2 regions of the Streptomyces sp. BBFR2 genome follow, and region 1 is predicted to be linked to the other one. Evidence: predicted binding sites of a transcription regulator. Region 1 holds the regulator's gene; the other holds the start of a gene.

What was found. The regulator HspR, encoded in region 1, represses chaperone genes until heat shock. The targets are predictions, from matches to a motif close to TTGAGNNNNNNNNNCTCAA.
Region 2: the regulator HspR is predicted to act here: its motif matches at 2,467-2,485, upstream of lon (endopeptidase La).

Annotation. Positions count from the first base shown of each region.
Region 1 covers NZ_CP172415.1:3,653,979-3,659,189, forward strand. Annotated here, with positions in the region: gene dnaK (molecular chaperone DnaK) at 1-1,475, shown strand, start outside; gene grpE (nucleotide exchange factor GrpE) at 1,472-2,143, shown strand; gene dnaJ (molecular chaperone DnaJ) at 2,189-3,370, shown strand; gene ACGH2B_RS14565 (heat shock protein transcriptional repressor HspR) at 3,372-3,821, shown strand; gene ACGH2B_RS14570 (hypothetical protein) at 4,141-4,545, opposite strand; gene ACGH2B_RS14575 (TIGR03618 family F420-dependent PPOX class oxidoreductase) at 4,994-5,211, opposite strand, start outside.
Region 2 covers NZ_CP172415.1:2,023,661-2,028,871, forward strand. Annotated here, with positions in the region: gene lon (endopeptidase La) at 1-2,444, opposite strand, end outside; gene ACGH2B_RS07375 (GNAT family N-acetyltransferase) at 2,814-3,608, shown strand; gene ACGH2B_RS07380 (rhomboid-like protein) at 3,790-4,671, opposite strand; gene ACGH2B_RS07385 (spermidine synthase) at 4,887-5,211, shown strand, end outside.

The sequences.
Region 1 (5,211 bases):
CCAAGGAGGCTGGTGAGATCGCGGGTCTGAACGTCCTGCGCATCGTCAACGAGCCCACCGCCGCCGCCCTGGCGTACGGCCTGGAGAAGGACGACCAGACCATTCTGGTCTTCGACCTCGGTGGCGGCACCTTCGACGTCTCGCTGCTGGAGATCGGCGACGGCGTCGTCGAGGTGAAGGCCACCAACGGTGACAACCACCTCGGTGGTGACGACTGGGACCAGCGCGTCGTCGACCACCTGGTCAAGCAGTTCCAGAACGGCCACGGCGTCGACCTGTCCAAGGACAAGATGGCGCTCCAGCGGCTGCGCGAGGCCGCCGAGAAGGCGAAGATCGAGCTGTCGTCCTCCACCGAGACGACGATCAACCTTCCCTACATCACCGCCTCCGCCGAGGGCCCGCTGCACCTGGACGAGAAGCTCACGCGCTCGCAGTTCCAGCAGCTCACCGCGGACCTCCTCGACCGCTGCAAGACCCCGTTCCACAACGTCATCAAGGACGCCGGCATCTCGCTGTCCGAGATCGACCACGTGGTCCTGGTCGGCGGTTCGACCCGTATGCCGGCCGTCGCCGAGCTCGTCAAGGAGCTGACCGGCGGCAAGGAGGCCAACAAGGGCGTCAACCCGGACGAGGTCGTCGCCATGGGCGCGACCCTCCAGGCCGGTGTCCTCAAGGGCGAGGTCAAGGACGTTCTGCTCCTCGACGTCACCCCGCTGTCCCTCGGTATCGAGACCAAGGGCGGCATCATGACCAAGCTCATCGAGCGGAACACCACGATTCCGACGAAGCGCTCCGAGATCTTCACGACGGCCGAGGACAACCAGCCGTCCGTCCAGATCCAGGTCTACCAGGGCGAGCGCGAGATCGCGGCGTACAACAAGAAGCTCGGGATGTTCGAGCTGACGGGTCTGCCGCCGGCCCCGCGCGGTGTCCCGCAGATCGAGGTCTCCTTCGACATCGACGCCAACGGCATCATGCACGTGACCGCCAAGGACCTGGGCACGGGCAAGGAGCAGAAGATGACCGTCACCGGCGGCTCCTCGCTGCCGAAGGACGAGGTCGACCGCATGCGCCAGGAGGCGGAGCAGTACGCGGACGAGGACGCGAAGCGCCGCGAGGCCGCCGAGTCCCGTAACCAGGGCGAGCAGCTCGTCTACCAGACGGAGAAGTTCCTCAAGGACAACGAGGAGAAGGTCCCCGCCGAGGTGAAGACCGAGGTCGAGGCCGCCGTCGGTGAGCTGAAGGAGAAGCTCAAGGGCGAGGACTCCGCCGAGATCCGCACCGCCACCGAGAAGGTCGCCGCCGTCTCGCAGAAGCTGGGCCAGGCCATGTACGCCGACGCCCAGGCCGCGGGTGCCGACGCCGGTGCCGCGGGCGCCGCGGGTGCCGGTGCGGGCGAGGCCAAGGCCGACGACGACGTCGTGGACGCCGAGATCGTCGACGACGAGAAGCCCAAGAAGGACGGTGCGGCGTGACGGAGGAGACCCCGGGCTTCGAGGAGAAGCCCGACGTCTCCGGCGCCGAGTCCGCAGGCAACGCTGACGACGCGGCGCGAGCCGAGTCCGCCGACAAGGCGGGCTCGGCCCCGGCCGGGGACGACAAGCAGGGCGCGCAGGACATCGCGCTCACCGCGCAACTGGACCAGGTGCGTTCGGCGCTCACCGAGCGCACGGCGGACCTCCAGCGGCTCCAGGCCGAGTACCAGAACTACCGGCGCCGGGTGGAGCGGGACCGCGTCGCGGTCAAGGAGGTCGCCGCGGCGAACCTCCTGTCCGAGCTGCTCCCGGTCCTCGACGACGTGGGCCGCGCCCGCGAGCACGGCGAGCTGGTCGGCGGCTTCAAGTCGGTGGCCGAATCGCTGGAGGCCGTGGTCGCCAAGCTGGGCCTGACGCAGTTCGGCAAGGAGGGCGAGCCCTTCGACCCGACGATCCACGAAGCCCTGATGCACTCGTACGCACCGGACGTCACGGAGACCACGTGCGTGGCCATCCTGCAGCCCGGGTATCGCATCGGTGAGCGGACGATCCGCCCCGCGCGGGTCGCCGTCGCCGAGCCGCAGCCCGGTGCCCAGGGCGGCAAGTCCGCCTCCGAGGACGGTGGCAAGGCTTCGGACGAGGAGAACGGTGGCCCGGACGAGGGCTGACGTGCGGACGGCAGCGAAGAAGACGCGGAAGGAGGGACGTCGGGGATGAGCACGAAGGACTTCGTCGAGAAGGACTACTACAAGGTCCTCGGCGTCCCGAAGGACGCCACCGACGCCGAGATCAAGAAGGCGTACCGCAAGCTGGCCCGGGAGAACCACCCGGACGCCAACACCGGTGACTCCGGCGCCGAGGCGCGCTTCAAGGAGATCTCCGAGGCCAACGACGTACTCGGCGACCCCAAGCGGCGCAAGGAGTACGACGAGGCGCGGGCGCTCTTCGGCAACGGCGGCTTCCGGCCCGGCCCCGGCGGGGGCGGCGGCAGCTTCAACTTCGACCTCGGCGACCTCTTCGGGGGTACGCAGGGTCCGGGGCAGGGGAGTGCCGGCGGCTTCGGCGGCGGCCTCGGGGACGTCTTCGGCGGTCTGTTCAACCGCGGTGGCGGTGCGGGCAGCCGCACCCAGCCGCGGCGCGGGCAGGACATCGAGTCCGAGGTGACGCTCAGCTTCACCGAGGCGGTGGACGGGGCCACGGTCCCGCTGCGGATGTCCAGCAAGGAGCCGTGCAAGGCGTGCTCGGGCACCGGCGACAAGAACGGCACCCCGCGGGTCTGTCCGACCTGTGTGGGCACCGGTCAGGTCAGCCGGGGCGCGGGTGGCGGCTTCTCGCTCACCGATCCGTGCGCCGACTGCAAGGGCCGCGGCCTGATCGCGGAGAACCCCTGCGAGGTCTGCAAGGGCAGCGGCCGGGCCACCAGCGCCCGGACGATGCAGGTCCGCATCCCGGCGGGCGTCGCCGACGGGCAGCGCATCCGGCTGCGCGGCAAGGGCACGCCCGGCGAGCACGGCGGACCTGCCGGTGACCTCTACGTCGTGGTGCACGTCCAGCCGCACCCCGTCTTCGGCCGCAAGGGCGACAACCTCACCGTCACGGTGCCCGTCACCTTCCCGGAGGCGGCGCTCGGCGGCGAGGTGCGGGTACCGACGCTGGGCGGCCCGCCCGTCACGCTCAAGATCGCACCGGGCACACCCAACGGCCGCACCATGCGGGCGCGGGGCAAGGGCTCGGCGCGGAAGGACGGCACCCGGGGTGACCTGCTGGTCACCGTCGAGGTGATCGTTCCCAAGGACCTCGGCGACAAGGCGAAGGAGTCGCTGGAGTCCTATCGCGAGGCGACCGCGGATCAGGATCCGCGGGCGGAGCTGTTCCAGGCCGCGAAGGGAGCATGAGATGGACAGCCGGGGTCACCGTCGGAATCCGTATGAACTGACCGAGGATTCACCGGTATACGTCATCTCCGTCGCGGCCCAGCTCTCCGGCCTGCATCCGCAGACCCTGCGCCAGTACGACCGGCTCGGACTGGTCTCGCCCGACCGCACGGCCGGGCGGGGCCGCCGGTACTCCGCCCGGGACATCGAACTGCTCCGCACGGTGCAGCAACTGTCCCAGGACGAGGGCATCAACCTCGCCGGTATCAAGCGCATCATCGAGCTGGAGAACCAGGTCGCGGCGCTCCAGCAGCGCGTCGCCGAACTCCAGGGCGCCCTGGAGGGCGCCGCCAGCGCGATGCAGCAGCGGGAGGCCGCGGTCCACGCGTCCTACCGCCGCGATCTGGTCCCGTACCAGGATGTGCAGCAGACCAGCGCACTGGTGGTGTGGCGCCCCAAGCGGGGCGAGTGACCACCGCGGAGCGCTGAGGGAAGCGGAGAGGGCCGGGGCGACCCGGCCCTTTCGCATGCCCGGGGGCGGGCCGGGCGTGCGGCCGTGAGGTGCCGGACCTGCTGAGGTGCGTGGCCGGAGGCGACCGGTCCGGAGGCGAGTGGGCTCCTGGCGGGGCGCTGGGTCTTACGCTCGCCCGGCTGCCCGGCTGCCCGGCTGCCCGGCTGCCCGGCTGCCCGGCTGCCCGGCTGCCGCCGGTCCCGGTCCCGGTCCCGGTCCCGGTCCCGGTCCCGGTCCCGGTTTCTTCCGACGGTCGCCCGGTCTTCCGGTGGCCGTCCGCTCAGTGTCCGCCGTATCCCGCTGTGGGCATCGACAGGCGGCGGTGGACGTCCGAGGTCATCGCGAGGTCGTAGACCGGTTCGTCGAGGTCGGCGGTGGCCAGGCGGATGCCGGCGGTGGCGCAGCGGGCGGCGAACGCGTCGGCGTCGTCCACGGCGTGTTCCAGCGCGCGGCGGTGCGGGGACACGAAGACATCGACCAGTCCGCGTTCCGCGTCGCGCCAGAGCGTGGGGTGCCCGGCGGGCAGCCGGTGCAGGCTCAGCCGGACGGTGAGGTCGTAGCCGCGGGCCGCCGCCCACCGTTCGCACATGGCGTGCTGTCCGCGGTCGTCGACGAGGAACGGCTCGTCGCCCAGCTCGGACAGCGGCATCAGACAGGCGAGGGCGGTGGCGCGGACCGGGTTCATCGTGCCCTCCGGGCGGGGTCGGTGTGCGGGCGAGAATACCGGCGTACGGCAGCCGTCGTAACGGGCCGTCACCCGCCGGGTACCCGTGGTCCGGGGCTGTCGGGCGCTCGCTCCCAACCGGCCTGCCGCCCGTGCTCCGGACCGGCTGACCGCCCGTGGTCCGGGCCGGTCGGGCGGCCGTCCTCGGGCTGATCGGGCGCTCGCTCCGGGCCGGGGGGTGCGGGCCGCGTTCCGGGCCGGGCGGCGGGCCCGCGCTCCGGGCCGGTCGGGTGCGTGTTCCGTACCGATCGACGGCCCGTGTTCCGCGCCGGTCGGGTGCTCGTGCCGGATCGGCCGGCCCCGCCCGCGCCCCGGCGGCTCCGGATCGGCCGACCGCCCGCGCCCCGGCGGCCCCGGAACCCGGGCCGCGCTCCCGGGCCTTGGCGCGGCGCTCCCGTGTTCCGCCGGTTCAGGCCCGGCCGAGTGCCCGGGTCACGGCGATCTCGATCACCACGCGCTCCGGGTTGGGGGTCGGCGTGCGGCCGTACCGCTCGGCGTACCGTCGCTCGGCGTCCGCGACCGCCGCCGCGCTGTCCCGGACCCGGGCGATGCCCTCCAGCGTCGCCCAGCGCCGCCCCGCGAACTGGCAGACCGCGGCCCGCGCCCCGTCCGCCCCGGCGGCCCGGA
Region 2 (5,211 bases), 1.6 Mb from region 1:
TCCGGAGCGGCCGGGTCGCGGACCGGCACGGCGGCGTCGGTCAGCGCCAGCTCCAGCACGGTGCGCACATCGGCGACCGGCCGTACGTCGAGAGCGCTCAGGACCTCCTCGGGGACCTCGTCCAGATCCGGTTCGTTGCGCTGCGGGATGATCACCGTGGTGATGCCCGCGCGGTGCGCGGCGAGCAGTTTCTGCTTGATCCCGCCGACCGGCAGCACCCGCCCGGTCAGCGACACCTCACCGGTCATCGCCACATCCGGCCGCACCTGACGGCCCGACAGCAGCGAGGCCAGCGCGGTGGTCATCGTCACACCCGCGCTCGGCCCGTCCTTCGGGACGGCTCCGGCGGGTACGTGCAGGTGGACGCCGCGCTCCTTGAGGTCGCCGACCGGCAGTTCCAGCTCCGCGCCGCGCGAGCGCAGGAACGACAGCGCGATGTGCGCCGATTCCTTCATCACGTCGCCGAGCTGCCCGGTGAGCGTCAGCCCCGAGGCGCCGGTCTCCGGATCGGCGAGCGACGCCTCGACGTACAGCACGTCGCCGCCGGCGCCGGTGACCGCGAGCCCGGTGACCACCCCGGGCACGGCGGTGCGCCGCACGGCCGGGTCCTGCGCCGCCTCCGGGGTGTGGTGCGGCCGTCCGATCAGCGGACGCAGCTCCTCCTCGGTGACGGTGAACGGCAGCTCCCGCTCGCCCAGTTCGTGCCGGGCGGCCACCTTGCGCAGCAGCCGGGCGATCGCGCGCTCCAGACCGCGTACGCCCGCCTCGCGGGTGTACTCACCGGCCAGCTTGCGCAGCGCGGCGTCGTCGAAGGTGACCTCGCCGGGCGCGAGTCCGGCCAGCTCCAACTGGCGCGGGAGCAGATGGTCACGGGCGATGACGATCTTCTCGTCCTCGGTGTAGCCGTCCAGCCGCACCAGCTCCATGCGGTCCAGGAGCGGGCCGGGGATGGCGTCGAGGACGTTGGCGGTGGCGAGGAAGACCACGTCGCTGAGGTCGAGTTCGACCTCCAGGTAGTGATCGCGGAAGGTGTGGTTCTGCGCCGGGTCCAAGACCTCCAGGAGGGCGGCGGCGGGGTCGCCGCGGTAGTCGGAGCCGACCTTGTCGATCTCGTCGAGCAGCACCACCGGGTTCATCGAACCGGCTTCCTTGATCGCCCGGACGATACGGCCGGGCAGCGCGCCGACGTACGTCCGCCGGTGGCCGCGGATCTCCGCCTCGTCCCGGACGCCGCCGAGCGCAACGCGGACGAAGGAGCGGCCCATGGCCCGCGCGACGGACTCGCCGAGCGAGGTCTTGCCGACGCCGGGCGGGCCGACGAGCGCCAGCACGGCGCCCCCGGCACGGCGGGCGCCGCCGGTCTCCGGGCCCTCGGGGGCTTCGGCCGCCCGTTCGGCGCGGCGCTTGCGGACCGCGAGGTATTCGGTGATGCGCTCCTTGACGTCGTCCAGACCGGCGTGGTCGGCGTCGAGCACGGCGCGGGCACCGGCGATGTCGTAGGCGTCCTCGCTCCGCTCGTTCCACGGCAGTTCGAGGACGGTGTCGAGCCAGTTGCGGATCCAGGGGCCCTCGGGGCTCTGGTCACCGGCCCGCTCCAGCTTGTCGACCTCCTTGAGGGCGGCCTTGCGGACGTCCTCGGGCAGGGCGGCGGCCTCGACGCGGGCACGGAAGTCGTCGCTCTCGTCGCCGTCGTCGCCGTTCAGCTCGGACAGCTCCTTGCGGACCGCCTCCAGCTGCCGCCGCAGCAGGAACTCCCGCTGCTGCTTGTCGACGCCCTCCTGGACGTCCTTGGCGATGGATTCGGCGACGTCCTGCTCGGCGAGGTGGTCGCGGAGCGTCTCGGTGGCGAACTTCAGCCGGGCCACCGGGTCGGTGGTCTCCAGCAGCCGGACCTTCTGCTCGGTGGTGAGGAAGGGCGAATAACCGGCGTTGTCGGCGAGGGCGGAGACGTCCTCGATCTGCTGGACGCGGTCGACGACCTGCCAGGCACCGCGCTTGCGCAGCCAACTGGTGGCCAGCGCCTTGTACTCGGTGACGAGTTCGGTGACGGCGCCCGGGAGCGCGCGGCCGCCCTCGCCGTCGGCGCCGGGCACCGTCTCCTCGACGGCGCTGCCCTCCACCCAGAGGGCGGCGCCCGGCCCGGTGGTGCCGGAGCCGATGCGCACCCGGCGCAGTCCGCGGATCAGCGCGCCCGGATCGCCGCCGGACAACCGGCCGACCTGCTCGATCCGCCCGAGCGTGCCGATCGCCGCGTACGTGCCGTCGACGCGGGGCACAAGGAGCACCTCCGGTTTGTTGCCCTGGTCGGCGGCGGACTGCGCGGCCTCGACGGCGGCTCGCACATCCGCGTCCGACAGGTCCAGCGGCACGACCATGCCGGGCAGGACCACCTCGTCATCGAGGGGCAGCACGGGCAGAGTGAGCGTGTGGGACGACGAAGCCATGATCTCCCCTTCGGCAGGCAAGTTGAGCTGTACTCACTCAATGCAAGTGCGCGGCCGGATGTTCCCCGGTCCGTGTTCGCTGTGAGCGATCAGCGGGAAGCGGGGGGTCGCGAACAGGCGGCGGTGAGCGCGCGGCGGCCGCGGAGCGCGGCTGCCAGGGGCGGCGCGGGAGCGGGCGCGCACTGCGGCTCGGAGCGGACGGCGGGCAGGCGGCCTCTCGCCACGGGACCCCGGCGGACGGGGCGAGGCCGGGCCCCGGCGCCACTGCGCGGGACCGCCCCGCGCCACGGCCGCGCTCCTCGCCCCCGCGCCACGCCCCGCCGCCCGCGGTGCCGGAAAACCGTTTGCCACCGCTCGTACCGTCGAACCGTGACGGACACCATCGACGGCTTGCTCGCGGCCTACGACGAGCGGATGCGGGGCGTTCCGGCGGAGCTCCCCCGGGGCGTCACCCTGGAGCAGGACGGGCCGGTGACCCGGCTGACCGGGCAGTTCCGCGGGTTCGTCAGCGGCCCGCCGGACCTGGGCGTGGACGGCGCCGCGCTGGACGCGCTGATCGCCCGGCAGTGCGCGGTCTTCGCCGCCCGGGGCGAGGCGGTGGAGTGGAAGACCCGCGGCCACGACCGGCCGGCGGACCTCCCCGAGCGGCTGCGGGCCGCCGGATTCGTCCCCGAGGAGCGGGAGACCGTCCTCATCGGCCGCGCCCGGGAGCTGGCCGGGGACCCCGCGCTCCCCGAGGGCATCACCCTGCGTCAGGTCACCGACGACGCCGACATGCGGCGCGTCGCCGCCATGGAGACCGCGGTCTGGGGCGACGACCACGGCTGGCTGGCCGACGATCTGATCGCCCGGATCGCGGCCGCCCCGGACCACATCGCCGTACTGGTCGCCGAGGCCGCCGGCGAAGTGGTGTCGGCGGGGTGGCTGGTGCTGCGGCCCGGCACCGGCACCGCGGGTCTGTGGGGCGGCTCGACACTGCCCGCCTGGCGCGGCCGGGGTCTCTACCGCGCGCTGGTCGCCGCCCGCGCCACCCTCGCCGTGGCCCACGGCGTGGACCTCCTCCAGGTCGACGCCTCCGCCGACAGCGCCCCCGTCCTCCGCCGCCTCGGCCTCCACGCTGTCACCACCACCACGCCGTACGTGTGGACACCGCCGGGCGGCTGAGGACGGCCGGGCCCGGGCCGGGCGGGGCGGCCCATCGAGCACGGACTCGCCGGTGACCAGCGGAAACAGGCCCCGACCGCGGGGCGAGGGGAACGGGCGACCCCGCGCGGGCGAACGGGGCGGCGGCCCGGCACACGCCGGCTCCGGCCCGTCCGTGCCCGCGACCGGCGCGCCCCCGGACTCACCCCCGCCGGCGCACCCCCGCGACCGTCCCCGGGCGGCCCGGTCCCCGGCGCAGTGCCGGATGGCCGAGGTCGCCGTGGAGCCGGGCCGGGGGCGGGCCGGACCGTCCGCGGCGCAGCGGGTGCCAGGCGGCGGCGCCGATGGCGAGGGAGAGGAGATGGCCGCAGGAGCTGAGCGGGTCGGCGAAGGTCAGCAGGCCGGCCGTGGCGTAGCAGGCGGCGCCGGTGAGCAGCGGCCACCGCAGCCGCCCCGGCAGCAGTCCGGCCAGCGCTCCGGCGCAGGCCATCACGCCGTAGCTGATGCCGTAGTCGAGGCGGTGCGCCGCACCGGGCGGCAGCGTCCCGGCGGCGACGGCGGCGCCCACCGGCAGTTCGGTGGCGAGGGTGGCCAGCACATGGCCGCCGAGGAAGACCGCGAGGGTGCGCGCGGCGCCGACCCGCCGCTCCAGCGCGGTCAGCACCACGACGAAGGCGAGCGCGAACCCGGAGAGCATCCCGCCGTCGCTCCACAGCGCGCTGGCCACCAGAACCCGCAGCGGCGCGGCGGCCAGATGTGCCGCGTCGGTGCTGGAGGCCCGCAGCAGCTCCGCCACCCGCGCCGGGTCCGCGTACGCCGCGAAGAGCGACGTCGCCACCAGCAGCAGCGTGTAGCAGAAGGTGAACGGCGTCGCCCGGGGGCCGGGCAGGAACCGCCCCGGCCACCACCGGGCCCGCACCGTCCCGCCGGACGGCCCGCCCGCCGCCTCCGCCCGGGCCCCGCGCGAGGGCTCCCCGGAACCGGCCGCCCAGGTGGCGAGCCCCTTCCGGGCACCCCGTAGCCCCACGGGCCCGGCCGCCCGCCCGCCCCGGGACGGCACCGCCGCCCCACCGTCCGTCCCCATCACACCGCCCCTCCCCTTCGCGTCTTCCCGGCCGGTCCTCGCCGCCCCGCCCCCGGGGCGTCCGCGTACTCAACGCGCGGCGGCGCCCGGCCGTTCACCCCGCGACGGACCGCCCCGGGTGAGGTACGTCACGGCACGCAACCCGGCAGGGGGCCGCCGCGTCGCCCGCGGCGCCGGTTGGACCGGCGGACGCGTGGTTGGCCAGGATGGCCCGTATGACTCCCGTTCCCTGCGACCCGACCTTCCCGTCCCCGGCCGGCCCCGCGGAGGGGCCGGTCACCCTGGATCGCCGCGAGGGCCCGTACGGCGAGGTGGTGCTGCGCCGGCGCGGCGGCGCGGACGGCTCCGGTGGCGCGCCGGTCTTCGAGATCATCGCCAACGGCTGCTTCCTGATGGACACCTCCGACGGCCGCTCCGAACGGCTGCTGATCGACGCGGCGCTCGCCGCCCTGCCGCCGGAGCGGGAGCGTCCGGCCGCGCTGATCGGCGGCCTCGGCGTGGGATTCTCGCTGGTCAGGGCGGTGGAGGAGCAGCGCTGGG